DNA from 3 places in the Mesorhizobium sp. WSM4976 genome. Region 2 is predicted to be linked to each of the others. Evidence: predicted binding sites of a transcription regulator. Region 2 holds the regulator's gene; each other region holds the start of a gene.
What was found. The regulator PhoB, encoded in region 2, activates phosphate uptake and scavenging genes when phosphate is short. The targets are predictions, from matches to a motif close to TGTCATNNANCTGTCAT.
Positions count from the first base shown of each region.

Region 1: the regulator PhoB is predicted to act here: its motif matches at 7,359-7,375, upstream of P9272_RS21815 (LTA synthase family protein).
Region 3: the regulator PhoB is predicted to act here: its motif matches at 1,130-1,146, upstream of phnF (phosphonate metabolism transcriptional regulator PhnF).

Region 1 is NZ_JARTVT010000018.1:54,748-64,394, forward strand. It holds gene P9272_RS21785 (cyclopropane-fatty-acyl-phospholipid synthase family protein) at 1-607, opposite strand, end outside; gene rplI (50S ribosomal protein L9) at 838-1,422, opposite strand; partial or broken gene rpsR (30S ribosomal protein S18) at 1,586-1,801, opposite strand; gene rpsF (30S ribosomal protein S6) at 1,801-2,295, opposite strand; gene P9272_RS21805 (NADP-dependent oxidoreductase) at 2,887-3,804, opposite strand; gene P9272_RS21810 (PLP-dependent aminotransferase family protein) at 3,912-5,315, shown strand; gene P9272_RS21815 (LTA synthase family protein) at 5,375-7,309, opposite strand; gene fabD (ACP S-malonyltransferase) at 7,588-8,529, shown strand; gene fabG (3-oxoacyl-[acyl-carrier-protein] reductase) at 8,590-9,327, shown strand; gene P9272_RS21830 (acyl carrier protein) at 9,530-9,647, shown strand, end outside.
Region 2 is NZ_JARTVT010000021.1:116,464-126,110, reverse strand. It holds gene pstB (phosphate ABC transporter ATP-binding protein PstB) at 1-109, shown strand, start outside; gene phoU (phosphate signaling complex protein PhoU) at 130-837, shown strand; gene phoB (phosphate regulon transcriptional regulator PhoB) at 855-1,544, shown strand; gene P9272_RS24585 (ROK family protein) at 1,845-3,089, opposite strand; gene xylF (D-xylose ABC transporter substrate-binding protein) at 3,359-4,399, shown strand; gene P9272_RS24575 (sugar ABC transporter permease) at 4,630-5,982, shown strand; gene P9272_RS24570 (ATP-binding cassette domain-containing protein) at 6,001-6,801, shown strand; gene P9272_RS24565 (CHASE domain-containing protein) at 6,934-8,556, shown strand; gene P9272_RS24560 (YMGG-like glycine zipper-containing protein) at 8,640-8,885, opposite strand; gene P9272_RS24555 (hypothetical protein) at 8,970-9,296, opposite strand; gene P9272_RS24550 (hypothetical protein) at 9,478-9,647, opposite strand, start outside.
Region 3 is NZ_JARTVT010000003.1:111,439-121,085, reverse strand. It holds gene P9272_RS04675 (zinc-binding alcohol dehydrogenase family protein) at 1-347, shown strand, start outside; gene phnF (phosphonate metabolism transcriptional regulator PhnF) at 354-1,091, opposite strand; gene phnG (phosphonate C-P lyase system protein PhnG) at 1,228-1,689, shown strand; gene phnH (phosphonate C-P lyase system protein PhnH) at 1,689-2,300, shown strand; gene P9272_RS04655 (carbon-phosphorus lyase complex subunit PhnI) at 2,302-3,414, shown strand; gene P9272_RS04650 (alpha-D-ribose 1-methylphosphonate 5-phosphate C-P-lyase PhnJ) at 3,411-4,322, shown strand; gene phnK (phosphonate C-P lyase system protein PhnK) at 4,319-5,095, shown strand; gene phnL (phosphonate C-P lyase system protein PhnL) at 5,098-5,805, shown strand; gene P9272_RS04635 (DapH/DapD/GlmU-related protein) at 5,802-6,419, shown strand; gene P9272_RS04630 (DUF1868 domain-containing protein) at 6,532-7,242, shown strand; gene phnC (phosphonate ABC transporter ATP-binding protein) at 7,359-8,216, shown strand; gene phnD (phosphonate ABC transporter substrate-binding protein) at 8,357-9,265, shown strand; gene phnE (phosphonate ABC transporter, permease protein PhnE) at 9,324-9,647, shown strand, end outside.

The DNA of each region.
Region 1 (9,647 bases), on a different contig from region 2:
CGCCCTGCACGTCGACGTCGAAGATCCTGGCGAGATAGAGGCCGAGCCCGCCCCAGCCGGAGCCGATGTCGAGCACCGTCTGGCCAGCCTTGAGCCGCAGCTTTGCGGCGATGTGGCGCTTCTTGGCAAGCTGCGCCTCGTCCAGCGTCATGTCAGGCTGCTCGAAATAGGCGCAGGAATACTGCATGTCCTCGTCGAGGAAGAGCTTGTAGAGCTCGCCCGACAGGTCGTAGTGGCGCTGCACGTTGCGGCGCGAGCGCGCGGCGGTGTTGATCTGCTGCAGCCGGCGGAAGGCATGGCGCAGACCCTCGATCGCCTTCGACCAGGACACGTCAATGCCGCTCGAGCCCATGTTCTGGAACGCGATGCGCATCAGCCCGAGAACGCCGCCCTCCAGCACGTCCAATTCGCCGTCCATATAGGCCTCGGGCACCGCCAGCATCGGATCGAAGGTGATGGCACGCTCGGCATGCGACGTCTTGATGTGGATATGCACCGGCTCGCCGCTGCCGTCGCCGAATCTGTGCGTCGTGCCCTTCGGTCCGGTCACCTTGAGGTCGCCGGCGCGCACCAGGCGTTCGAGAACGTGCTTCAAAAGGATATTCATGACCAAATGTCCCCTCAGTCGGATCACCCGGTAATCGGACTGGAATGCCAGAACGAAAGTGCCACAGCGCGTCGTCCGCGTCCAATCGACGCGCCACGCTGTAATGTGCACAAGATATGGGGTGTCGAAAAGTTCCTTTTGGCACAAAAAAGCCCGGGTCGGAGACCCGGGCGTTGGTCCAGAAATCCCGGACGTCTGCGGGCCGAAGCGACGCTTCGGAAATGCAGTGATTAGGCGTTCTCTTCGCCGCCTTCGAATTCGGCGTTCGGGTCGAAGAAATTCTCCGGCCGGGCGTTGTCGTTGATGTCCTCGCCATAGATTGCCTCGGCGGTGGTCAGCGTCTCGCCCTTGGCCTGGCGCTCCGCCTCGTCGGCCGAACGCGCGATGTTGAGCGTCACGGTGACCTGGACCTCCGGATGCAGCGCGATCGCCACGTTGGAGAGGCCGATGGTCTTGATCGGCTGGTTGAGCTCGATCTGGTTGCGGCTGACGGTGAAGCCCTCGGCGGTGAGCAGCTCGGCGATGTCGCGGGTCGACACGGAGCCGTAGAGCTGGCCGGTCTCACCGGCCGAGCGCACGACGATGAAGCTCTTGCCGTCGAGCGTCTCGGCGATCTTGGAGGCTTCAGACTTGCGCTCCAGGTTGCGGGCTTCGAGCTGGGCGCGCTGGCCCTCGAACTTCTTCTTGTTGGCTTCGTTGGCGCGCAGCGCCTTGCCCTGCGGCAGCAGGAAATTGCGGGCGAACCCGTCCTTGACCTTCACGGTCTCGCCCATCTGGCCGAGGCGGGAAATGCGCTCGAGGAGAATGACTTCCATGGTTTCGTTCCTTCGTCTTGGGTCGATCGAGGATCGACGCTGAATGAATAGGAACAGGTCAGGAAGCTTGGCGCGGCGTCGCCGCTCTTGTCGCTGTCCTGCCTGTCTGGGCAGTTAGAGGCATAGGCCCCAACTCGGGATTTGGTATGAAACCGTCGCGGCGACGGGCGCGCTTGATCGCCTTGGCGAGCTCGCGCTGCTTCTTCTGGCTGACGGCGGTGATGCGCGACGGGACGATCTTGCCGCGCTCGGAAATGTAGCGCTGCAGGAGACGCACGTCCTTGTAGTCGATCTTGGGCGCATTGGCGCCGGAGAACGGGCAGGTCTTGCGGCGGCGATGGAACGGACGCCGGGTCGGGATCTGGTTGATGTCGACCATTATTCTGCACCCCCTTCAGAGCCTTCGCGCGGGCGGCGCGGACCACGGTCGCCGCCGTCACGGTCGCCGAACGAACGCGGACCACGGTCGCCGCGGTCGCGGTCGCCGAAGGAACGCGGGCCACGATCGCCACGGTCGCGGTCGCCGAAGCCGCCGCGCTCGGAGCGCTCTTCGCGCTTCTGCATCATCGCCGAAACGCCTTCCTCATGCGCCTCGACCTTGATGGTCAGGAAGCGCAGGACGTCTTCCGACAGGCCCATCTGGCGCTCCATTTCGTTGAGCGCGGCTGGCGGGCAGGTGATGTCCATCAGCGTGTAGTAAGCCTTCCGGTTCTTCTTGACCCGGTAGGTGAGGGACTTCAGTCCCCAGTTCTCGATCCGGCCGACCGAGCCGCCATTCGCGGTGATGACGCCCTTGTACTGTTCGACAAGCGCGTCAACCTGCTGCTGCGACAGGTCCTGCCGGGCAAGAAACACATGTTCGTAAAGAGCCATTATGTCTTTCTGCCTTTCTTCGTTTCTCTGTCCGGCCCTCGCGGCTAAGCCTCTGCAACTTGTCTGACCCGACGGAGCGGGGAAGAAAGGAGCATCGCGAGACGGTCGAGAGCGGAGACACGGGAGGCTGGAAGCCCTTCTGGCTTCGTGTCGTGGCCTTGAAAGACCACGGCCCTCCGTTCAGCCCCCAGCAAGGACCGGCAGATTGGAGGCGTCTATACAGCAATTTCCCGGGAAGGCAAGGGCGGCAGCCAGGATTGTCGTAAGCACATGAGTCGTCCGGATTAGGTAGCACATGAGTTGTCCGGTTTTATCGCCAGCGAATGGAGGCTGGGGATGGGACGGACAGCATGGCTACAGGACCGGAGAATGCATAGTTTCGGGACGTTTTGAGCCGCTGGAATGGCGGCGATCTTTCGCTGATGGAGGCAGGTGAGCCCGGCACGCTGCAGCGACTATTACGCCGTCGAGGACCCGGCCAAGCTGCCCAACGTCTTCCAGACCGTCGCCAACAAATTCTCCAGGCTGCAGTTCACCAACTGACGAGGGTTGGCAAGGGAACGTATGCGCGATGCGCCCCTGCCAGCCGGTTCACGGACGGACGCGGATGACCGTTTTTCCGGCGCGTCGCTCGGTCGAGTTGAAGGCGGAGACCGCCTCGTCGAGGCGTGCGACTTTGCCGATGTTCGTCCGCAGTCGTCCATCCCGCACCCGCTGCACGATCTCACTCAGTTGGGCGCGATCGGACTCGACCACGAAATCAATCACCAGGCCATCCACGGGCCGTGTCTCGGCCGGGCCGACGGCGGTCACCAGCGTGCCCCCGGCTCGAATCAGCGCTGCGGAGCGCTTCTGAATGTCGCCGCCGATGACATCGAACACCAGGTCGACTCGACCGACGTCTTCCAGGGTGTCGTTATCGAGATCGACAAACGCATTTGCGCCGAAGCCGATCGCCTTCTGACGGTCGGTGGCGCGTCCTGTGCCAATGACATAGGCGCCGGCCTCGCGTGCGAGTTGCGTCACCATCGACCCGACTGCGCCGGCCGCGCCGTGGGCGATGACGCTCTGGCCCGCCTGAAGGCGACCATGTTGAAACAGTCCCTGCCATGCGGTCAGGCCCGAGATCGGCAGGCTCGCGCCCACCGTGAAGTCGACATCGCCTGGCAGCGGCGCGAGGTTGCGTGCCTCCATGGCCACATATTCCGCCAGCGTCCCGTCGCGGTGCCAGTCGGCAAGGCCGAACACGCGTTGTCCCAACGAGAGCCCCGTCGTGCCGTAGCCGAGAGCGGTGACCACCCCCGCCAGTTCGTGCCCAGGGATCGATGGGGTCCGGTCACGATCGCGGCGGTCGGCCCAGGTCGATGGCCACTCGAGTTCGGTTGGGACGAATCCCGATGCATGAACCTGGACAACGACGTCGTTGATCGCTGCCTGCGGCTCGGGCCGGTCCACCAGGGTCATCCCGGCAGTCCCTGCGGCCCGGTCCTCCACGACAATTGCTTTCATGAAACTGTCTCCTCGATCCTTGGTTACGTGACGATGGCCGGTAGATGTGTCCGGCTCTGGTTATGAAACAGGACCAAGATTGGCGGGAATGATGGTACCATTGCCCAATGACCGTCCTGCCCATCGATGTCGACCGTGCCGCAAGGACGCCGCTGGCGACGCAGATCTACCGGGCGTTCCGGGACGCCATAGAGACGGAGCGGCTGGACCCGGGGGCAAAGCTTCCTTCTTGGCGTGACATGGCCGCACAACTCGGCGTCTCGCGCGGCACCGTACGCGTCGCGTATCAGCGCCTTATAGACGAGCAGTTCGCCGTTGGCGCCGGCGCGGCGGGCACTCGCGTCGCCAAGCGCCGCTCGCTTTCGCCGCCGCCCTTGTCGTCGCCCGACTTGGCGCCACTGCCGGAGTTGTTCCAAACCTACGGAACGCCACCCTTGCCGTTCCAGATGGGCGTGCCCTCACAGGACGCCTTTCCGTTCAAGCTGTGGTCGCGCGTCGTCGCGCGGGCGGCGCGGAGGGCGGCGGCCGCGCCGGTCAGCTATCCCGATCCCCGGGGTGACCCGCAACTGCGAAAGGAGATCGCGGCCTACCTCGGAATTGCCCGGGGTCTTCGGTGCAGTCCCGCCCAGGTGTTCGTCACGGGAGGTTATTCCGGGGCGCTTGGTCTGGCGGTGCGGGCGCTGCAAGTGGAGGGGTCTCGAGCTTTGATCGAGGATCCGAGCTTCCCGATCACACGCAAAGCGCTCGATCTGGCTGGAATCACCGCGACGACCGTTCCGGTCGACGCCGAAGGCCTGGATGTCGCTTGTGCCATCCGGAGCGCCCAGGACGCGGCACTGGCAATCATCACGCCAGGGCAACATGCCCCGCTCGGGATGACGATGTCGCTGAGCCGCAGACTTGCGTTGCTCGCCTGGGCCCGGCGGAGCGACGCCTGGATCATAGAGGACGATTATCTGAGCGAGCTGCAACTGACCGGCCGGGCGGCTCCGGCGTTCGCATCGCTCGATCATGACGGACGGGTTCTCCATGTTGGCAGCTTCAGCAAGACGATCACCCCGGCTCTGCGCCTCGGCTTCGTCGTTGCGCCTACTGGAATGACTGGCCGGTTCGGTGACGTGTGCGCCTGCCTGGCTCCGGCTCCAGCCCTGGCACTTCAAGGCGCGGTGGCCGAGTTCCTGCGCGAGGGGCACTATATTCGGCATCTGCGGCGCATGAAGCGCCTCTACGCCTCTCGCCGGCAGGCCGTGCTCGACGGTCTCGCACAGATCGGGTCGAAGTCGCTGAAAGTCGAAGCCACTGCTGGCCTCGCGGTCATTGTCTCGACAACCGCCTCAATGTCCGATGCGGAGATCGCCGGCCGCGCCCGCTCGTTCGGCTTGGCTCCGTCGCCTCTTTCTCAATGGTGTGTCCGATCACCCCTCTCTCAGGGACTCCTGCTCGGCGTGACCAATTTGGATACGCGTCGGCTCGCACAGTATTGCCGACAACTCGCGCAAGCGGCGCAATAGCGCCAGGCGCGTTCAGTGACCACGGTTGCGGCGATCCCGCCTCCAAATAGCCGACCGGCTCAACTCGTATGCGCGACGAGCTTTTCCACCGTCTCAGGGAAGAAGTCGGGCGCCGAGTGGCGCTTGCCGAACATCATGTCGTACTGGATGAGGCGGAAATCGTTGATCTTCGGGTCGATCTGCTTCTGCCTCGCCCAGTCCGGCGTCGCTTCGCCCGCGGCTGACAGGAGCAGGTTGCGGTCGACCACCCGGTAATGCTCGCGCAGCGCGCCGAGAAAGCCGGTATAGTACGGGTGGGTGATGCCGGCTGCGGTGAGAATGTGATAGGGCAGGAAGGCCGGGCTCACCGAGCCCAGGTTTTGCACCGGACCGGAGCGGTTCGACCAGATCACCAACGGCGTGTCGTGATGCTCGAGCGCTGCCTCCGGGCTCGGCTCCTTGCGCGGCGCGACATTGTCCTTGAGGAAGCCGGTTTCGACATAGACGGGCCCTAGCGGCGGCAGGTGGTCGCCGAAGAAGGCGATGATGGTCGGCCGCTCACGCTTCTTCGCCCAGTCGATCAGCCGCTGCAGGCCGTGGTCGGCGTCGGCCGAGCCCTCGGCATAGGAAAGCAGCGATTCCCGCGCCCAGGAACTGATCGGCGCTTCGACCGAATGTGTCGGATTATAGTAGCGGTAGGGCTCGTAGGGGCCGTGGTTCTGCAGGCTGACGGCGAACAGGAACACTGGGTCGTCATCATCGTTGTCGTCGGCCTCGCGGATGATCTCGTCGGTCATCGCCGCGTCGGAAGCCAGCGGCCCGCGCTTTTCCATAGGCGGCAGCGTCTCCTCGGAGCGGAAGTCGCTGAAGCCGAAATCGGCGTAGACGGCGCCGCGGTTCCAGAACCAGTTGGTGCCGGGATGGATGGCGCGCGCCCGGTAGCCCTCGCTCTTCAGGAAGGTGGCCAGCGAGGGCGTTGGGCTGCGCACATATTGCTGGTAGGGAATCGAGCCGGCCGGCAGGAAGGCGTTGGAAAAGCCGGTCAGCGCCTCGAATTCGATATTGGCGGTCATGCCGCCGAATTCGGGCGAGAACATCGAGCCGGAGCGCAAGGCGCGCACGGTCGGGATCGGGTCCGGCTTGATCCCGACGCCTGGCAGTTGCGTCGGATCCCAGAAGGATTCGCTCATCACCACCACGATATCCGGCTTCTCGTCCGGCACCGAAGCGGCGATGTCAGGCCGCTGGATCGCGTCCATCGCCTTTTCGGAATAGCCCGGTGGCGCCGAGACATGCGCCATCGGCACGTTCATCGCGAAGGCTAGCGCAAAACCGTTCGAGGCGTAGTTTTCCTTCTGGTCCCACATGATCGGGATGATCTGCAGCCGGTCGCGCGTCCAGGAGAAGGTGGCGTAGTCCATGATCGAGACGAAGAAGGCGAGCAGCGGCACGGCAAGCGCCAGCCGCGCCAGGCGGCCCTTGCGGCTGAGGATCGGCACCCGCCGGCGCCAGGTCCGCCAGCCATAGACCAGCAGCGCCAGCCCGCCGACGATTGCCGCGGCCAGCATGATGGCCGTCCATGGCCGTTCGCGCACCAGAAGCGGCATCAGCGCCATGATCTGGCGGGCATAGAGGAAATCCGTCGGATAGAGCGGATCGCCGAGATAATGCGATTTCTGGTGTCCGACGAAGGCGAGCGCCAGCGTCAGCGGCGCCACGATCATCAGGCTCTGGTGGCTGCGGCCAATCACGGCGTCCAGTCCGACCAGCATCAGCGCGAAGACGATGATGGTGGTCCAGCCTGGCTTGAAGGGCTGCAGGAAGAAATCGACCGTGCCGAAGAAGTCACCGCGCACGATCCACTCGATCGCGAAGACGAGCAGGGCGGAGACAAGAAGTGTCGCCAGGCCGTAGCGTACGGTCGGCCAGGGTCGCCCCGGCAGGTAGCCGGTGGACGGATCGTCTTCCAAAAATCGCGGCACGGGCTTGGCCGCGCCTTTCCTGATCCTTGCCACTGAACTCCCCCGGGCCCTTGCAACACACCTTCCACGCGCGTCACGGCTCTGTCATCAAAGTGTCACGCAAAGCTAGCGCCTGTGGCGGAAATAAGAAGAGCCAGCAAACCAAACGTGAGCGGTTTTCATCAGGTGTGATCGCCAAAAAGCCCTTTGGGAACAGGGAGTCAGCCGGATTTTCCGGCTGAAATACGGCTTAAAGGGACGCCCTCGGGCTTGACTTGGCCGTCCGCCTTGCGCCAGAGGCAGGGAAAAACCAGCCTCTGGAGAGAGCAAAAATGGCCGTCGCATTCACCTTTCCGGGACAGGGCAGCCAGGCCGTGGGCATGGGCAAGGACCTCGCGGATCAATTCCCGGAAGCGCGCCGCGTCTTCGAGGAAGTGGACGCCGCGCTCGGCGAAAGCCTGTCGAAACTGATCTGGGAAGGGCCCGAAGAGACGCTGACGCTGACCGCCAACGCCCAGCCGGCGCTGATGGCGGTGTCGCTGGCGGCGATGCGGGCGCTCGAAGCGCGCGGCTTCTCGCTGAAGGATAAGGTTGCTTATGTCGCCGGTCATTCGCTGGGCGAATATTCAGCACTTGCCGCCGCCGGCTTCGTTTCGGTCGGCGACGCGGCGAAGCTCCTGCGCACCCGCGGCAACGCCATGCAGGCTGCGGTGCCCGCTGGCGAGGGCGCCATGGCGGCCATCATCGGCCTCGAGCAGGCCGATGTCGAAGCGGCGTGCGCGGAAGCGGCCAAAGGCTCCGTCTGCCAGGTCGCCAACGACAATGGCGGCGGCCAGCTGGTGATTTCAGGCGCCAAGGCGGCGGTCGAGCTGGCGGCGAAGCTGTGCACCGAAAAGGGCGCCAAGCGGGCGCTGATGCTGCAGGTTTCCGCCCCGTTCCACTCGGCGCTGATGGCGCCGGCGGCCGAGATCATGCGCGAGGCGCTGGCCGGCGTGGCGAAGCGGGCGCCGGTGGTCCCGGTCGTCTCCAACGTCACCGTGACACCGACCAGCGACCCGGGCGAGATCGCCCGCCGGCTGGTCCAGCAGGTGACGGGTCGCGTGCGCTGGCGCGAGACGGTGGAATGGTTCGGCGCCAATGGTGTCACCACGCTTTACGAGGTCGGCGCCGGCAAGGTGCTGTCGGGCCTCGCGCGCCGCATCAACCGCGACATCGCCACGGGCGCCGTCGGCACGGCGCCGGACGTCGAGACCGCGCTGGCGGCGCTTGCCTGACAGGCTGGCGATTTGACGGCACCTGTGCCAAGGGTGCCTCTCTGAGATCAGGAGAGAAAAATGTTCGAACTGACCGGCCGCAAGGCGCTCGTCACCGGCGCATCGGGAGGCATCGGCGAGGCGATCGCCAGGGTGCTGCATAGCCAGGGCGCCATCGTCGGCCTGCATGGCACGCGCGTGGAGAAGCTGGAAGCGTTGGCGGGTGAGCTCGGCGACCGCGTTAAACTGTTTCCGGCCGATTTGACCGACCGCGACGCGGTGAAGGCGCTCGGACAGAAAGCGGAAGCGGATCTCGAAGGCGTCGATATCCTGGTCAACAATGCCGGCATCACCAAGGACGGCCTCTTCGTGCGCATGTCGGACGCCGACTGGGACAGCGTGATCGAGGTCAATCTCACCGCCGTGTTCCGGCTGACCCGCGAGTTGACCCATCCGATGATGCGCCGCCGCCATGGCCGCATCATCAACATCACCTCGGTGGTCGGCGTCACTGGCAATCCCGGCCAGACCAATTACTGCGCCTCCAAGGCCGGCATGATCGGCTTTTCCAAGTCCCTGGCGCAGGAGATCGCCACCCGCAACATCACCGTCAACTGCGTCGCCCCGGGCTTCATCGAATCGGCCATGACCGACAAGCTCAACGACAAGCAGAAGGAGACGATCATGGCGGCCATCCCGACAAGGCGCATGGGCACCAGCGCCGAGGTCGCGTCCGCCGTTGCCTACCTTGCTTCCAACGAGGCGGCTTACGTCACTGGCCAGACCATTCATGTGAATGGTGGTATGGCGATGATCTGACCGGCCAAGCCCCAGACGCCTGTGAAAACAGCCATTTCGGCTTGGACGCCCGTCATTTTTCGTGTAATGCGGCCCGCAACCCGGCGGTTCGGGCAAAAACCGGTCCTGTGGCGTTGCGTTGCCCGCAAGACCATCTTTCAGCTTGATTAGCGGCATTCCGCCCGCTAACGAAGATCGACAACATGAGACGAGGATTGCCCAAATGAGTGACACCGCAGAGCGCGTCAAGAAGATCGTCATCGAGCATCTCGGCGTCGATGCCGACAAGGTGACGGAGCAGGCGAGCTTCATCGACGACCTGGGCGCGGACAGCCTCGACA
Region 2 (9,647 bases):
GGCGTTCATGTATCTGGGCGAGCTGGTGGAATTCGACCGGACCGAGAAGATCTTCACCTCGCCCCGCGAGAAGCGCACCCAGGACTACATCACCGGCCGCTTCGGCTGAGTTCATACGAGGACAAAATCATGGCCGAACATACCGTCGCCTCCTTCGACGAGGATCTGAGGCAGATCAGCCGGCTCATCACCGACATGGGCGATCTCGCCGGCTCCATGGTCGGCGGCTCGACCAGGGCCCTGCTCGAAAGCGACAATGCGCTGGCGCAGCGCGTCGTCTCCGACGATGCCATCATGGATGCGCGTCAGCGCGAGCTTGACGACCGCGCCATCACGCTGATCGCCAAGCGCCAACCGATGGCGGACGATCTTCGCCACGTGGTCGGCTCGATCCGCATGGCGGGCGACCTCGAACGCATCGGCGATCTCGCCAAGAACATCGCCAAGCGCGTCGGGTCGGTCGGCGTCAGCACCGCCCCGCGCGACCTCACGCATTCGATCGATTCCATGGCGCAGCTGGTGCTGATCCAGGTCCAGGGCGTGATCCAGGAATATACGGTGGGCGATGCCGCGGCGCTGGCCAAGCTTCGCAACGATGACGAACGCATCGACGTCAAATACACCTCGGTGTTCCGCGAGCTGTTGACCTACATGATGGAAGACCCGCGCAACATCACCCCTTGCACGCATCTTCTATTCTGCGCCAAGAATCTCGAACGCATCGGCGACCATGTGACCAACATCGCCGAGAACGCCTATTATGTGCTGACCGGCACGCAATTGCCCGCCAACCGTCCGAAGCAGGACGAGACGGCAATGTCGGCGCCGGCCGCCTGAGGGAAAAGGTTACCCCGATGATCGCGCCACGCATCATGGTGGTGGAGGACGAGGAGCCGCTGGGGGTGCTGCTCCGCTACAATCTCGAATCCGAGGGTTACCAGGTGGAAGTGGTGACCCGCGGCGACGAGGCCGAAATCCGCCTTCAGGAAAACGTTCCCGACCTGCTCGTGCTCGACTGGATGGTGCCGGCGGTCTCAGGCATCGAGCTCTGCCGGCGTCTCAGGATGCGGCCCGAAACCGAGCGGCTGCCGATCATCATGCTGACAGCGCGCGGTGAAGAAAGCGATCGGGTTCGAGGTTTGTCCACCGGCGCCGACGACTATCTGGTCAAGCCGTTCTCGACGCCGGAGTTCATGGCGCGCGTCAAGGCGCTGCTGCGCCGCGCCAAGCCTGAGGTGCTGTCCAGCGTGCTCAAGGTCGGCGACATCGTGCTCGACCGCGAATCGCATCGCGTCTACCGCAAGAAGAGCGAGATCAGGCTCGGCCCGACCGAGTTCCGCCTGCTCGAATTCATGATGCGGCATCCCGGCCGCGTGTTCTCGCGCAGCCAACTGCTCGACAATGTCTGGGGCGAGACGATCTATATCGACGAGCGTACGGTGGACGTCCATGTCGGCCGCCTGCGCAAGGCCGTCAACAACGGCCGCATGCCGGACGTCATCCGCACCATTCGCGGGGCGGGTTACGCCATCCGCGAGGAGTAGGATACGGTGCCAAAGTGGTGACGGGGCAGGCACTTCCAGCATCCACGCTGGTGGGTAGCCGAGACGCTTGTGCGTCGTCAACCAACGGGCGGAGCAAGGAGCGCAGCGACTCGGCGCAGACCCGCGGATCCATGCTGCGGCTCGAAGCGTTGCGACGGTCCGGATTTTTCGCCGCTGCGCCCTACGATCAAGGTAACGGCACGGATTCCAGGGTCTCCGCGACGGAGCTTCGCTCCTGCTTCGCTCCGAAATGACGAAGCTCAAAGGCCTTCGCTGATCTCCGGCGAATCGGAAACGCGCTCAGGCCACGTTCTTCCCCGCCGCGTCAGTTCTCGCCTGGACGCCCGGCGCGAAAATCTCCTGGTCGACGAAGGTCAACGCGCGCATGGCGCAGCCTTCGCGGATCAGCGGCAGCTCGTTCGGCTCGGTGTCGAAGGAGATCGAGCTCGAGTGCTGGCCGCCGGCGGTCCGGGCGATCGCCTCCCTCAGCGCCGGCTCGATAAGGTCGAAGGCGGCCGCGCTGACGCCGACCATAGCGACAGGCGCAGGGTCGATAAGGGCGAACAGGCTGCCCAAACCGAAGCCCAGCGCCTCGCCGGCCCGGCGATAAGCCTCCCGCTCGGGGCCGTCCTCCTGCCGGGCCTTTGCAGCCAGCGCGCGCATGTCGGCGTCGCCGATGTCGATTGGCGCGGCGTCCTCGCTTATCCCCATGGCGCTGCGCCAGATCGCGTAATTGCCGGCATAGGCCTCGACGCAGCCGCGGCGCCCGCAGCGGCAAAGCGCGCCGCCCGGACGATGTATCATGTGGCCGAACTCGCCGCCGGAAGAATGCGTGCCGGTGAACAATTCGCCCTTCAGCACAAGGCCCATGCCGATGCCGTGCGAGAGCAGGATGGCGATGAAATTGTCGCGATAGCGCTCGGGAGCGCGCCATCGCAGTGCCACCGCCATCATGTTGCAGTCGTTCTCCATGGTGGCGGGGATGCCGAATTCCCTCTCCAGGATGTCGGCGAACGGAATGTCGGTCAGTGGCGTGATCGGCGACCACAGCATGGCGCGCGAGTGGGAATCGGTGATGCCTTGAATGCCCATTGCGATGCGGGCGACACTGCTCACGTCGAGGTCGGGATCCTGCAGGCGGCGCCGGACGATCGCCAGGCACTCGCCGATCAGCTCGTCGCGCGGCATGACAAGCGTGTCCAGGCGCCGCTGCTCCTCGGCGATCACCTGGCCGGCATAGTCAATGACGGCGACCGACAGGAAGTTCAGCGACAGCACCACGGTCAGCACCGCGGCGGCTTCAGGATTCAGCGCCAGGCCGATCTGCGGCCGGCCGCGTTTCAACGCCGTCGGTTCGCTGGCCTTGCTCTCGGTGAGAATGCCCTCCTGGATCAGGTCGGCGGAGATCGCCGAAATGGTCGAGTGGCTGAGACCGGTGGTGGCGGCAATTTCGGTCCGCGATGGCTGGCCGGCGCGACGCACGGCCGAAATCACCATGGCGCGGTTGCGCCGGCGCAAATCGTCGTGACGGATTCCGACCGACATCGTCTCGCTTGTCCTCCCTGGTCATCGGGGCCTTGTGATGATGCCATGGCCTGTCGCTGACACGCTGGGAATAGTGGCAGAAGCCAAAGCCGATGTCATTATTTATTGCGGACGCCGAAAAAAATGCCTTGGCCCATCAAAAGCCATCAGAATCTCGGTTGACACCTTCATATCGGTGGACCAGTATTTTTTTGAGGCTCGAAAAAAAGCCTCTATGCCGGCCTTCGGGCCAGTCTGGGTCGCGCCGCACAAGGCGCAGGGAGGATATCATGAAGAAATTCGCAGCCGCCATCCTGGCGGGCGTTGCCATGTCGCTGACGCTGGCTTCGGTTGCCGAGGCGAAGGGCAAGGTGATCGGCGTCTCGTGGTCGAATTTCCAGGAAGAGCGCTGGAAAACCGACGAAGCGGCGATGAAGGCCGCCATCGAGGCCGCCGGCGACAAGTATATTTCGGCCGACGCGCAGTCCAACCCGGGCAAGCAGCTGACCGACGTCGAAAGCCTCATCTCGCAGGGCGCCAATTCGCTGATCATCCTGGCGCAGGATGCCTCGGCGATAGGCCCGGCCGTGCAGAAGGCGCTCGATGAAGGCATCCCGGTCGTCGGCTATGATCGCCTGATCGAGAACAAGGACGTTTTCTACCTGACTTTCGACAACAAGGAAGTCGGCCGCATGCAAGCCCGTGAGGTGTTCAAGGCCAAGCCCGAAGGCAACTACGTCTTCATCAAGGGCTCGGGTTCCGATCCAAATGCCGACTTCCTGTTCTCGGGTTCGATGGAAGTGCTGAAGGAAGCGATCGACAGCGGCAAGATCAAGAATGTCGGCGAGGCCTATACCGACGGCTGGCTGCCAGCCAACGCGCAGAAGAACATGGAGCAATTCCTGACCGCCAACGACAACAAGGTCGACGCGGTCGTGGCGGCCAATGACGGCACCGCCGGCGGCGTCGTCGCGGCGCTGACGGCGCAAGGCCTGGCCGGCACCGTTCCGGTTTCGGGCCAGGACGGCGACCACGCGGCGCTCAACCGCATCGCGCTCGGCACGCAGACCGTCTCGGTGTGGAAGGACGCGCGCGAGCTCGGCAAGAACGCCGCCGAGATCGCCTCGCAGCTCGCCGACGGCAAGAAAATGGGTGACATCGCCGGCGCCAAGGACTTCACGACGCCTGGCGGCAACACCGTCAAGTCGTTGTTCCTGACCCCGATCGCGATCACCAAGGACAATCTCAACGTCGTCATCGATGCCGGCTGGATCAAGAAGGACGAAGTCTGCGCTGGCGTTGCCGCCGGCAGCGTCAAGGTCTGCAACTAAGCTCGCCGACGTTCGATCAAGACACCTACGCCGCGGCTCGGAGCGGTTCGTTGAACCGCTCCAGTTCCTTTGGCCGCAATCCCGGACGGAAAACCGCTACGCACTTTTCCTGGGATTTGCTTAGAAGCCGCGGCGTTTTCTCAGAAAGTTTTGTGTTTCCGCTTCTGGCGGATAGCTTCTAGGCTTGCTCCGGCATCCGCGCCAGACGGGCAAGCCGGCGAGAGGAAATCATGACCGACACGACGTCTACCCAACCGGCAGACACCGCGCGCGCCTCGGAGCTGGGCGCCGTCGCCCGGTTCCTGAAGGCAACCGAGCTGGACACCCGCATGCTCGGCATGATCGGCGCGCTGCTCTTGATCTGGGTCGGGCTGCATGTGATCTCCAGCCTGCGCCTCGGCGTCAATCCGCTCGACTTCGACAGCCGCACCTTCCTCACTCCGCGCAACCTCTGGAACCTGTCGGTGCAGACTTCGGCCGTGGCGATCATGGCCTCCGGCATGGTGCTGGTCATCGTCATGCGCAACATCGACTTGTCGGTCGGATCGGCCGAAGGGGTGATCGGCATGGTCATGGGGTTTGCCCAGGTGCATTTCCTGGTTCGCTTCGTCGGGCTTGAGCTCGGCAATCCGTGGATCTGGGTCCTCGCATTGCTGATCGGCCTGGCGCTCGGCCTCATCATCGGCGCTTTCCAGGGCTTCATCATCGCCTATCTCGAAGTGCCGGCCTTTATCGTCACGCTGGGCGGATTGCTGGTGTGGCGGGGCGCTGCCTGGTGGGTCACCAGCGGCCAGACCGTCGCGCCGCTCGACGCCACGTTCCAGCTGATGGGCGGCGGTCCGGCGGGCTCGATCGGCGCCAAATGGAGCTGGGTTGTCGGCATCGTCGCCTGCCTGGCGGTTATTTTCATGCATTTCAACGGCCGCGTGCAACGCAAGCGCTTCCGCTTCCCACTGCGTCCGGTCTGGGCCGAGACGCTGCTTGCCACGGTCACCTGCGCGATCATCCTGGGCGCCGTGTGGCTTGCCAATTCCTATCCGTGGCCAGTCGGCATCGTGAACCGCTATGCCGCCGCCAACAACATCACCGTCCCCGAAGGCGGACTGTTCATTGCGCATGGCATCGCCATTCCGGTGCTGATGGCGGTCGCCGTCGGCCTGATCATGACCTTCGTCACCAAGCGCACGCGCTTCGGCCGCTATGTCTTCGCCATCGGCGGCAATCCGGAAGCGGCCAACCTCGCCGGCATCAACACGCGCTGGATCACCATGAAGGTGTTCATGATCATGGGCGTGCTGGCGACGATCGCGGCGGCGATCTCCTCGGCCAGGCAGAATTCATCCACCAATGCGCTCGGAACGCTGGACGAGCTGCTGGTCATCGCAGCAGCCGTCATCGGCGGCACGTCGCTCGCCGGCGGTTCCGGAACCGTGCTCGGCGCCATGCTCGGCGCGCTGCTGATGCAGTCGCTGCAGTCCGGCATGGTGCTGCTCGGTGTCGATTCCCCGCTGCAGAGCATCGTCGTGGGCGCCGTGCTGGTGGTGGCGGTGTGGCTCGACACACTTTATCGAAAGCGGGCCTGATCAGTGAGGAGAAACAACATGGCTGACAAATCCGCTCCCGCCGGCGTTCCACTGGTCGATATGCGCAACATCTCGATCGCCTTCGGCGGCATCCGCGCCGTCGACGACGCGTCCGTCGATCTTTTCCCCGGCGAAGTGATGGCGCTGCTCGGCCACAACGGCGCCGGCAAGTCGACGCTGATCAAGATCCTGTCGGGCGCCTACAAGCGCGACAGCGGACAGATCTTCATCAATGGCGAGGAGGTTTCGATCTCGAATCCGCGCGACGCCAAGAAATACGGTGTCGAGACGATCTACCAGACGCTGGCGCTGGCCGACAATGTCGATGCCGCGGCCAATCTCTTCCTCGGGCGCGAGCTGATGACCGGCTGGGGCACGCTGGACGACGTCGCCATGGAAGCCGAGGCGCGCAAGGTGATGGGCCGGCTCAATCCGCGCTTCCAGCGCTTCAAGGAGCCGGTCGTCAAGCTGTCGGGCGGACAGCGGCAGTCGGTGGCGATCGCGCGCGCCATCCTGTTCAACGCCCGCATCCTGATCATGGACGAGCCGACGGCGGCGCTCGGGCCGCAGGAGACGGCGCAGGTCGGGGAGTTGGTCAAGCAGCTCAAGGCCGACGGCATCGGCATCTTCCTGATCAGCCACGACATCCATGACGTCTTCGAGCTCGCCGACCGGGTCTGCGTGATGAAGAACGGCCAAGTGGTCGGCACCGCGCGCACCACCGACGTCACCCAGGACGAAGTGCTCGGCATGATCATTTTGGGCAAATGTCCGCCCGGCGCCATTCCAGGCCCTGGCGCGCTGAAGATCGCGGCGTAAACTCACGCATATAGCCGGCTAATTAACGGCTGCGTGATGTACCAGCCACGGTGATGATTTGACCGCGCCATTGTGTTGACGCGGAGACTTGCCCATAAAGATCGTCGACCGTCCACGGGCCACATCTTTGATTTGAAGAAGCTCTTTCCTATCGTTGCCTTTGTCGCCGTCGCGCTGATCAGCCTGACGATGGCAGGGTTCGCCTATTTCGCCACGCAAGAGGCGGCGCGGATCAAGTTCGAGGGCACCGCCGACGACGCGCTGAGCCGCATCGAGAGCCGCATCGACCTGCATCTGTCGCTGCTGCGTTCGACGCAGGCGCTGTTCGATGCCCGCAACGGCGACATCACGCGCGGCGAATTCAACGCCTTCTTCACCGCGCTGAACATCAGTGACAACTTCGCTGGCCTGCGCGGCATAGGCTTTCTCAGGCTCGCCAAAGCCGGCGACGAGGCCGCGGTCGAACGCGATATCCTGCGCGACCATGGGGCGGCCCACCCGATCTACCCCGCGACGACCCAGCAATGGCGCACGCCGATCGTACTGTTCGAGCCGCTCGACACGTCCAACCAGTCGATCATCGGATTCGACATGTTTAGCGAGCCGGTGCGGCGCGAGGCGATCGAAAAGGCGATGGCCGACGACCAGCAGCATGCGAGCGGCCTGGTCCAGCTCGGCCAGGGCGCCGGCGTGGCGCAGACGTTCACGGGTTTCCTTGTTTTCGTGCGGCTGAACGTCGAAACCGCGCCCGAGGTGATCAATGCAAGCCGCTCCTCGACGGCCGGCTTTCTTTACGCGGCCTTCCGCGCGCAGGATCTGTTCCAGGTCGCGCTCAGCCGCGCGCCGCTGCTGCCCGTCAATGTCGAGGTCTATGACGGCAAGCCCGAGGCCGGCAATCTTTTGTTCCGGTCGGAAGCGCCGCCGGCGGAGCGCATCGGGGCGAAGCTTCTGGCGCGCCGCGATATCGTTGTTGCCGGTCGGCCCTGGACGCTGCTGTTCAGGCCGACAAGCCCCTTCGAGCCGCCGTCCTCGCGTGCCATTCCGGTGATGCTCGGGCTGTTCGGCCTGCTGCTTGCAGGGGCCATCGCCCTGGTGGCGCGCTATCAGGAGCGTGCCTATGACGCCAAATCGGCGCTGCACGAGGCGACGGAAAAGAGCCTGCTGGAAAAGGACCTGATCCTGCAGGAGATGAAGCACCGCATCAAGAATTCGATCACCCGCGTGCTGGCGATCGCGCGGCAGACGGCCTCGCAAGCCACCGACGTCAAGGAGTTCTCGGCATCGTTCTCGGCGCGCCTACAGGCCATGGCTGCGTCGCAGGATATGCTCACCCGCTCGCGCTGGCAGAAGGCCGATCTCGGCGACCTGCTGCGTATCGAGCTCGGGCAGGTATTCGGCAAAGACATCCCTGAAGGTGTGCTGTCCGGGCCGCAAGTGCTGCTCGACGAGACGACGACTCAGGCGCTGGGGTTAACCTTCCACGAACTCGCCACCAACGCGCTGAAATATGGCGATGCCGGCAATTCGGTGGGTGCCCTCAAGGTCGACTGGAACGTGAAGGGGCGCGGGCGCGAGCGAACGCTTACCCTGAATTGGCGCGAAGCGGGTCAGAAGAAACTGGAGGCGCCGGCAAAGACAGGCTTCGGGACCAAGCTGATCGATCTCAACGTCACGCGCGAATTACGCGGCACGATCGCGCGCGACTACCGTGACGATGGACTGAAGGTGGAAATCAAAATCCCGCTGGCCGAGTGAGCGGCCAAAACGGCTCGCACTGGCTTGCGAATCAGCGGGCCGACACCGGAGGCCGGCTAGCGGCCTCCGGTTCTTCTCCGATATCAGTTGCAGCGGGCCTTGTAGGTCGTGCCGTCACGGTGGCGATATATGCAATAGCCGTTGCGCAGGTTGCGAACCAGGAGACCCGATCCGGCACCGACGGCCGCACCGATCAGCGCGCCTTTGCCGCCGCCGACCAGGCCGCCGATGCCGGCGCCGATCAGGCCGCCGCCGACCACGTCCTGCTCGGTCGTGGTGCAGCCGCTGACGGCGACCACGGCAACCATGGCAATGATCATCTTCCGCATTGAAATGCTCCTCACTTTTGTCCTCACTTTTCGGCAGTGCCAGCCGCCATTTAGCATGAAAAAACGGGCTTTGCCTGCCCGATCTTACTGTTGTTTAAGATAGTCTTTTTCGGGCCGCACGCTGTTCGACGCGACAAGCATGCCGGAAACCTCCAAAGACGCGGCCAGAGTGCCGTCGGACCTCACGCTCCAGGCGATATGGTCGTAATCGTCTTCGAGAGCCGGATCGACGGCCAGGCATTCGCCGATAATGCGGGGAGCCCTGCCCTGCAGGTCACCAAGGGCGAAGGGTCTTTCTGCGACACAGGCTTGGGCGGTCTCAAAGACGCTGACCGGCACTTCGAGCTCGCGGCAATCGGTCATTGTGCTCGAGCAACCGACGACGAAGAGCAGTGCGGCGATGTGTTCCATGGCTCCAAACCTCTCGCCGCAAACAACGATTTTCGGCGAGCGAAAGTTCCAGGGCCGCGTTCAAAGCATAGCATCGCATGGCAGGCGATGGGCTTTGAGTCCTGTTCCTGATGCATGCCGTTTCCCAAAGCCGCCGCGCAACCTTGATCGACATGCTCGCGGTCCAAGCCGCATCCAAGGATCAGAATAATTGCAAGGCGGCGGTCAGGGCCACGGCGGCGAGAAGCGCCACCGCGCCAAGGCGGAACGGAAGATGGGATGATCGCGGCGCCGGCTGCGGATCAGCATCCTGGAAGCCGCTCATCGAGACACGGGCGGCCTGCTCCAGCTTGTTCATATCGGCAACCATCA
Region 3 (9,647 bases), on a different contig from region 2:
GCGGCGAAGGGTTTGACCTCGTCTTCGACGCGACCGGCAACACGGCATCGGTGCAGTCGGCCTTCGCCCATGTCGCGCACGGCGGCACGCTGGTGCTGGTCAGCGTCGTCAAGGACGACATCACCTTCTCCGACCCCGAATTCCACAAGCGCGAGATGACGCTGGTCGGCAGCCGCAACGCGCTCAAGGCCGATTTCGAGCATGTCGCGGCTTCGATCCGCAACGGCACAGTGCCGTTGGGCAAGCTCGTCACCCATCGCACGACGCTTGCCGCAACGCCGCGCGACCTCGCCAGATGGACGCATGAGAAGTCGGGGCTGATCAAGGCGGTGATCGAGGTCGGGTGAGCGCCGCTAATCGCCGGCCGACAGTCTCAACTCCACTCGCTCCGCCGGAAAGCGCGATTCCGCGAACTGGATCGGCTGACCGTCGAGCGCGACATTGACAGCTACGGTGACCAGCACGATGGCGCCGGGCTGCAGATCGAGGGCTGCGAGGTCGTCGGCATCGGCGTGCCGCGCCGACAGCACAGTCGAGTGCCGCAGATAATCGTTGATGCCGAAGCGCTTCAGCGAGGTGGTGATCGACCCCGTCTGCGCCATCGCGTCCTCGATGCCGGCGAAGCGCTTGGCGTCGAACCAGGTGGTTGCGCGTGACACCGCGTGACCATCGGCCTCGCCGCGCGTCTCCAGGCGGATGACGGCCGCGCCCTTGGCGATGCCCAGCGCCTCGGCGATGCGTCGGCTGGCCGGCTCCGTCGAGGACGACAACAGCGCGATATGCCGCTCGCTCGTCTGCCCCTGCAGCCCGGTCGAGAAGCGCGTGCGCGCGCCGATCGGATAGGACAGCCGCTTGCGCGACAGGACGAAGGTGCCGCGCCCCTGCTCGGCCCTGAGCACGCCTTCCTGCACTAGCGCGGCTATAGCGCTGCGCACCGTATGGCGGTTGACGCCGTAGCGTTCCGCCAGCGCGACTTCGGGCGGCAGCGCCGCATTCTCGGCAAAATCGCCGCTTGCGATCCCCTGCAATATCTTGTCGGCGATCTGCCGCCACAGCGACACGCCGTTGCGCCTTTCGATGCTGCTCGCCAGTCCGGTCACCCATCGCCCTCATGCATTTTCCCCCGGGTTGTCATCCACCCGTCATGGACTCCCGTTACGAGATAAGTATAATTTGTATAATTGTCTATATCAATAGACAAATTTTACGCATGCAAGGAGCGACGCCATGCGAGGACAGGAAGCGCGCGAGCAGGCCGGGCGGAAAGCCTTGATGGCGACGCTGGCGCACGCCGAATCTGATGAGATTGCGCGCCTGTGGAACGAGTCGGGCCTGCCCTCCGAGGCCGAGCTCTTGCGCGGTCCGGAAACCGGACTGGTGACGGTGCGCGGACGGATCGGCGGCGGCGGCGCGCCCTTCAATGTCGGCGAGGCGACCGTCACCCGCGCCACGGTGCGGCTGCCTTCGGGCCAGGTCGGCCATTCCTATGCGCTCGGGCGCGACAAGGACAAGGCGAGGCTCGCCGCGATCGCCGACGCGCTTTGGCAGGACCCGGCGCAGCGTGAAGCGATCGAGACAAAGCTCGCCGCGCCCTTGCGCGCGGCGCTCGACGCAGCGCGAGAGACGCGGCGCGTCGAGACGGCGGCCACGAAAGTGGATTTCTTCACCATGGTGCGCGGAGAGGACTGATGGATATCACCACGCAATCGATCGACGGCGGCTTCGCCGAGCCGGTCTTCAACGCGCAAGTTGTTTTCCGCGCCATCATGGATGCGATTGCGCGCCCAGGCACCGTCCAGAACCTGCCGCAACTCGCCCGCCCGCCGGCGCCATTGTCGGCGACGGCAGGCGCCGTGGCGCTTTCGCTCTGCGACAACGGCACACCGGTCTGGCTAGATCCGCCGCTGCAGGCGGAAGCCTCGGTCAAGGCCTGGGTCGGCTTTCACACCGGCGCGCCTTTGGCCAACACGCCGGCCGACGCGCATTTTGCCCTGATCGCCAATCCGAAGGAGATGGCGGCGCTCGACGGTTTTGCGCAGGGCACGCAGGAATATCCCGACCGCTCCACAACGCTGATCCTCCTGGTCGACGACCTTGCTTCCGGCCCCTCGCTGCTGCTCGAAGGTCCGGGGATCGAAAAGACGTCGATGATCGCGCCTCCAGGCATGCCGCGCCATTTCGTCGAGCAGTGGAAGCAGAACAATCAGCGTTTCCCGCGCGGCGTCGACATCATCCTGGCGGCGCCAGGCAGCCTTGCCTGCCTGCCGCGCACCACCCGCATCAAGACGATGGAGGCGTGACATGTATGTCGCGGTGAAAGGCGGCGAAGCCGCCATTGCCAATGCGCACCGCCTGCTGGCCGACCGCCGCCGCGGCGACCGCTCGGTGCCGGCGCTGCGCCTCGACCAGATCGTCGAGCAGCTGGCGCTCGGCGTCGACCGCGTGATGAGCGAAGGCTCGCTCTACGATCGCGAGCTCGCGGCTCTTGCCGTCGTCCAGGCGCGCGGTGACATGATCGAGGCGATCTTCCTGGTGCGCGCCTACCGCACCACGCTGCCGCGCTTCGGGTACACCAATCCGGCCGATACCGGCGCCATGCAGGTCGAGCGTCGTATCTCGGCCACCTACAAGGACCTGCCGGGCGGCCAGGTGCTCGGCCCGACCTTCGACTACACCCACCGCCTGCTCGATCCGGAGCTTGCCGCCGGCGCCGAGGTCGAGACGCCGGCGCAGCGCCCGGTCGAGCCGGAGGCCATGCCGCGCGTCTCGGCGATCCTCGCCCATGAAGGCCTGATCGAGGCCGACGGCGAGATGCCACTGGACCATGTGCCGGGCGACATCACCCGCGAGCCGCTGCAGTTCCCGATGGCGCGCGACATCCGCCTGCAGGCGCTGTCGCGCGGCGACGAAGGTTTCCTGCTGGCGCTCGGCTATTCGACGCAGCGCGGCTATGCCCGCAACCACCCCTTCGTCGGCGAAATCCGCATCGGCGAGGTCGAGCTGGAGCTCGACGTGCCGGAGCTGCCCTTCGCGGTGCCGCTCGGTGCGATCCGCATCACGGAATGCCAGATGGTCAACCAGTTCAAGGGCTCGGCCAAGGCGCCGCCGCAGTTCACCCGCGGCTACGGCCTGGTCTTCGGCCAAAGCGAGCGCAAGGCGATGGCGATGGCGCTATGCGACCGGGCGCTGCGCGCGGGCGAGCTCGGCGAGGATATTGTCGCCGCGGCGCAGGACGAGGAATTCGTCATCTCTCATTCCGACAATGTCCAGGCGACCGGCTTCGTCGAACATCTGAAGCTGCCGCATTATGTCGACTTCCAGGCCGAACTCGGCCTCGTTCGCCGCATGCGCGCCGAATACGAGGCGCGGGAGAATGAGGACAGGGCTGAAGAGAAAAGGGAGGCCGCGGAATGAACGCGCAATCGACCGACATATCCACCTACAACTTCGCCTATCTCGACGAGCAGACCAAGCGGATGATCCGCCGCGCCATCCTGAAGGGCATCGCCATCCCCGGCTACCAGGTCCCCTTCGCCTCGCGCGAGATGCCGATGCCTTATGGCTGGGGCACCGGCGGCGTGCAGGTCACCGCGTCGATCATCGGTCCGGATGACGTCTTGAAAGTCATCGACCAGGGCGCCGACGACACCACCAACGCGGTCTCGATCCGCGCCTTCTTCAAGAAGGTCGCCAAGGTCGCCGTTACCACGGAGACGGCGAAGGCGACGATCATCCAGACCCGCCACCGCATCCCGGAACATCCGCTCAACGCAGGCCAGGTGCTGGTCTTCCAGGTGCCGATCCCCGAGCCGCTGCGTTTCTTGGAGCCGCGCGAGACCGAAACGCGCAAGATGCATGCGCTGGAGGAATACGGCCTGATGCATGTGAAGCTCTACGAGGATATCGCCAAGCACGGCCGCATCGCCACCACCTATGCCTATCCGGTCAAGGTCGAAGGCCGCTATGTGATGGACCCCTCGCCGACGCCCAAATTCGACAATCCGAAGATGCATCGTTCGCCGGCTTTGCAATTGTTCGGCGCCGGCCGAGAGAAGCGCATCTACGCGGTGCCGCCCTTCACCGACGTCGTCAGCCTCGATTTCGAAGATCACCCCTTCGAGGTGCAGACCTTCGACCAGCCCTGCGCGCTCTGCGGCGCCGAGAATGTCTATCTCGACGAGGTCATCCTCGACGACCATGGCGGCCACATGTTCGTCTGCTCGGACACCGACCATTGCGAGAAGCGGCAAGCCGACGGCCATCATGGCCACCTTGCCCCCGAGACCCATTCTGCTTCTGGAAAAATGGAGCCGGCCGAATGACCGACGAACCGCTGCTGCGCGTTTCAGCGCTTTCGAAATTCTACGGCTCGCGCGTCGGCTGCGAGAATGTCACCTTCGACCTCTGGCCGGGCGAGGTGCTGGCGGTGGTCGGCGAATCCGGCTCCGGCAAGACCACGCTGCTCAACTGCCTGTCGACCAGGCTGCTGCCCTCCTCCGGCACCGCCAGCTATCGCATGCGCGATGGCCAGCGGCGCGAGCTCTACCGCATGAGCGAGGCCGAGCGCCGCTTCCTGATGCGCACCGACTGGGGTTTCGTCCACCAGAACCCGGCCGACGGCCTGCGCATGACGGTGTCGGCCGGCGCCAATGTCGGCGAGCGGCTGATGGCGGTCGGCGACCGCCATTACGGCAGGATCCGCGCCACAGCCGTCGACTGGCTGTCGCGCGTCGAGATCGACGACGACCGCATCGACGACGAGCCCCGCGCCTTTTCCGGCGGCATGCGCCAGCGCCTGCAGATCGCCCGCAACCTGGTGACCGGGCCGCGGCTCGTCTTCATGGACGAGCCGACCGGCGGCCTCGATGTCTCGGTGCAGGCGCGCCTGCTCGACCTGTTGCGCGGGCTGGTCACCGACCTTGGGCTGGCGGCGATCGTCGTCACCCACGACCTCGCCGTGGCTCGTCTTTTGTCGCAGCGCATGATGGTGATGAAGGACGGCCGCGTCGTCGAAAGCGGCCTCACCGACCGCGTGCTCGACGATCCGCGCGCGCCTTATACCCAGCTTCTCGTGTCTTCGATCTTGCAGGTTTGACGATGGCCACGCCCCTTGTTGTTTCCGATGTCGCCAAAAGCTTCACCATGCATCTGCGCGACGGCGTCACGCTGCCGGTGGTGACGGGTGTCTCCTTCTCGATCCGCGCCGGCGAATGCGCCGTGCTCGGCGGTCCGTCCGGCGCCGGAAAAAGCTCGATCCTGAAAATGCTCTACGGCAACTATGCCGTCGATGAAGGCCAGATCATCGTCCAGCATGGCGGTGGTCTGATCGACCTCGCCTCCGCCAGCCCGCGCACCGTGCTTTCCGTGCGCCGCCACACCATAGGCTATGTCAGCCAGTTCCTGCGCACCGTGCCGCGCGTCTCGGCGCTGGACGTGGTGGCAGAGCCGCTGGTAGAGCGTGGCGAGGACAGGGAGGCGGCACGCGAGAAAGCGCGCGCCTTGCTTGCGCAGCTCAATCTGCCCGAGAAACTCTGGGCGCTGCCGCCGGCGACCTTCTCTGGCGGCGAGCAGCAGCGCGTCAACATCGCGCGCGGCTTCATCACCGAGCATCCGATCCTGCTGCTTGACGAGCCGACCGCTTCGCTTGACGCCAGGAACCGCGACGTCGTGGTCGAGCTCATCGACGCCAAGAAGACAGCGGGCGTTGCGCTCCTCGGCATCTTCCACGACGTCGACGTGCGCGATGCTGTCGCCGACCGCGTCATCGACGTCACCGCCTTCGCCGCCGGAAAGATCGCCGCATGAGCAAGAAACTTTCGGAGACGCCGCTGATCCATCCGACGGCGCAGGTCGAAACCTCGACGCTCGGCCGCTGGACCGAAATCGCCGAGCGCAGCCGCGTCGCCGAATGCGAGTTCGGCGACTATTCCTACATGATGCAGGACTGTGCCGTCTGGTGCTCCACCATCGGCAAGTTCTCCAACATTGCGGCGAGCGTGCGCATCAACGCCACGAACCATCCGACCTGGCGGCCGACGCTGCATCACTTCACCTATCGCGCGTCGGATTATTGGGACGACGCCGAGCACGAAAGCGAGTTCTTCGCTCAGCGCAGAGCCAGGCGCGTCACCATCGGCCACGACACCTGGCTCGGCCACGGCTCGACCATCCTGCCGGGCGTCACCGTCGGCGACGGGGCGGCGGTCGGCGCCGGCGCGGTGGTGTCGAAGGACGTCGCGCCCTACACCATCGTCGGTGGCGTGCCGGCGAAACCGATCCGCGAGCGTTTCGACCGCCGCACCGCCGAGCGTTACCAGGCCTTAGCCTGGTGGGACTGGGACCATGCAAGGCTGCGCGCCACGCTCGACGATTTTCGGGAATTGTCGGCCGAGGCGTTTCTCGAGAAACACGGCGACTGATTTCGGTGAATGGTCATAGTGAATGGCAACGAAGCCCTTCTTTCTCACCATTCACCATTCACATCCTTGACACATGACTCGGACAAAAGCCGATCTCCCCCAGGAGATCGCCATGCTCGCCACTGTTAGACCCTCGCTCGCCGCATTCTTCGAAGGCTCCAACCCGGCGCCGCCGGTCCATCTCGGCACCCGTTACGACGCGTCGGGCAACTTCCTCCCTGAACCGGGCAACACGGCCGTCAGCCATCTGGTCAAGGACTCGCCTTCCGAAGCGGCGATCATCGAGGTGCGCAAGCGCATGCTGGCCATGCCGGACGCGGATCGCCTCGCCTTCACGCCGATCTCCAGCCTCCACATGACGCTCTTCCAGGGCATCATCGAATATCGCCGCCGTCTGCCCTACTGGCCTTCGGATGTGCCGCTCGACACCGGCATCGACGATATGACCCGGCTCTATCTCGAGCGCCTGCAAGGCTTCGGTGGTCGCGGCGCATTCAATATCAGAGTTGTCGAAGTCGTGCCGACCGGCCTGACCGTCGCCGGCGCCACCCAAGAAGACCGCCAGGTCCTGGAAGCCTGGCGCGATGCGCTGTCCGTGCCGTTCGGCTACCGCCATCCGGACCATGACACTTATGTCTTCCACATCACCTTCGCCTATCAGATCCGCCGCCTCGCCGACGAGCGGGCCGCGGCCTGGCAGGAATTGTTCGACGACTGCCTGTCGTTCCTCGAGCGCGAGGCGCCGGTGATCGAGTTGAAGGCTCCAGCCTTCTGCAGCTTCGGGGACATGAAGCATTTCGAGGAATTGCTGATGCTTGGCTGAATCCCCAAGCCTGTGACTCGTAACAAAACTGACATCAATCCGACACCCCAGCTTCATCGGGCTGCGCTAGCGAAGGCTAACAGACCTGCAAAACCGCGACGGACTGGAGCTTTGGTATGTCAGCATCATCGGCCACGCTGGAAATCCGCGGCGTTACCCGACGATTTGGCAAGAACACCGCTGTCAGCGACATCAACATCTCGATCCCGCGCGGTCAGATGGTTGGCATCATCGGCCGCTCCGGCGCCGGCAAGTCGACATTGCTGCGCATGATCAACCGCCTCATCGATCCCAGCCAGGGGTCGATTTTTTTTGACGGCGCCGAGGTCTCCTCCCTGCAGGGCTCGCCGCTGCGCCGCTGGCAGCGCGACTGCGCCATGATCTTCCAGCAGTTCAACCTTGTGCCGCGCCTCGACGTCTTGACCAACGTGCTGCTCGGCCGCCTCAATCATCGCTCCACAGTTTCCAATTTGCTCGGCATGTTCACGCGCATCGAATGCGCCGAGGCGGTCGCCGCGCTCGAGCGCCTCGACATCGCCCGCACCGCGCTGCAGCCGGCCGGCACGCTGTCCGGCGGCCAGCAGCAGCGTGTGGCAATCGCCCGCGCCATGATGCAGCAGCCGAAGGTGCTTCTGGCCGACGAGCCGATTGCCTCGCTCGACCCGCTCAACGCCAAGGTGGTGATGGATTCGCTGCGAGACATCAATTTGCGCGAAGGCATCACCGTCGTCACCAACCTGCACACGCTGGACACCGCGCGCGCCTATTGCAGTCGCATCATAGGCATGGCCGCCGGCAAGGTCGTCTTCGACGGCGCTCCGGAAGACCTCGACCGCGACGCCGTACGCATGGTCTACGGCGCCGATGCCAGCGGCGCCGAGATCTCCGAGGCGATCACGTCGACCAGCGTGACCATCAGGCCGAAGATCACCGCATTGGCCGGACCGCTCGAACCCGCCTTCCCTGGCTACTGAGTCCACCGCCCCGACCCCAGTCGGTCCGGGCAATCGTGGATTTCGGCAGAGCAACCCGGATCGCCCGCCAGCGTCAAAGGCAAGACTTGAAGAATCAGAACGCCGCCGGCGCGCAGCCGGAACAACAGGAGAGAGAGCAAATGATCAGGAAGATGGTTTTTGGCGCGGTTTCGCTGCTCGCCATTGCGGCAAGCGCCGCGCACGCCGCGGATATCAAGGAATTCCGCGTCGGCATTCTCGGCGGCGAGAATGAGACCGACCGTCTGCGCAACTATCAGTGCCTGGCCGACCATCTGAAGTCGGAATTCGGCTTCGAGAAGGTTTCGCTGTTCCCGGCCGCCGACTATGACGGCGTCATCCAGGGCCTGCTCGGCGGCACGCTCGACTTCGCCGAGCTCGGCGCGTCCGGCTACGCCAGCGTCTATCTGAAGGACCCGAAAGCCGTCACCCCGATCCTCACCACCAAGCAAACCGACGGCTCGACCGGCTATTATTCGGTCGGCCTGGCGCTGAAGACCTCCGGCATCACCGACATCAAGTCGGCCAAGGGTAAGAAGCTCGGCTATGCCGATCCGGATTCGACCTCGGGCTACCTGATCCCGCTGACCCAGATCCCGAAGGACACCGGCGCTTCCAACGAGACCTATTTCGCCTCGACCCAGTTCAACGGCGGCCACGAGAACAACATCCTGGCCGTGCGTGACGGCAAGGTCGACGTTGCGGTGGACGACTCTTCGGGCATCGGCGACTTCAAGAACGGCTACACCTCCGGCACCTTCCACAAGGAAGTCGCCAAGGGCGCCGTAGACCCGAACGACTTCGTCGAGGTGTGGCGCTCGGGGCTGATCCCGAACGGTCCGCTGGTTGTCCGCACCGCGCTCGGCGACGACATGACCGCCAAGCTTACCGCCTTCTTCACCGCCCTGCCGGCCAAGGACAAGGCCTGTTTCGAAGGCGTCGAGGGGGGCGACTTCACCGGCTACGTCCCGGTGAAGCCGGAATTCTACAACGTCATCGTCGAAGCCCGCAAAGCCGCTATCGGCGGTTAAAGGCAAGATCAGAAAGGGCGGCGGCTCCTCCAGCGCCGCCCTTTTTGCATGCTCGATCATGACCTTCTCAACAGCTTTCCATTCCGACACCACCCGCCAGCAGGCCGACGCCTGGCGGCGCCAGACTTCGCTGCGCCGCTTCTACACCGCGCTTGGCGTCGGCCTGCTGCTTGTCGCCATGTTCGCGACCATGTGGTTCGCCGACGAGGCCAATGCCGGCCACTTCTTCGACCGGCTGCCGCATATCCTCGATTTCCTGAGCTGGCTGGTCCCGAAGGACTGGAACGATGTCTGGCGGGCGCTGTTCGACATCGCCTCGCCCAACGACAAGGGCACGCAGGAATTCAACTTCCCGCTCGGCCGCGTCTATGTCTGGGGCGGC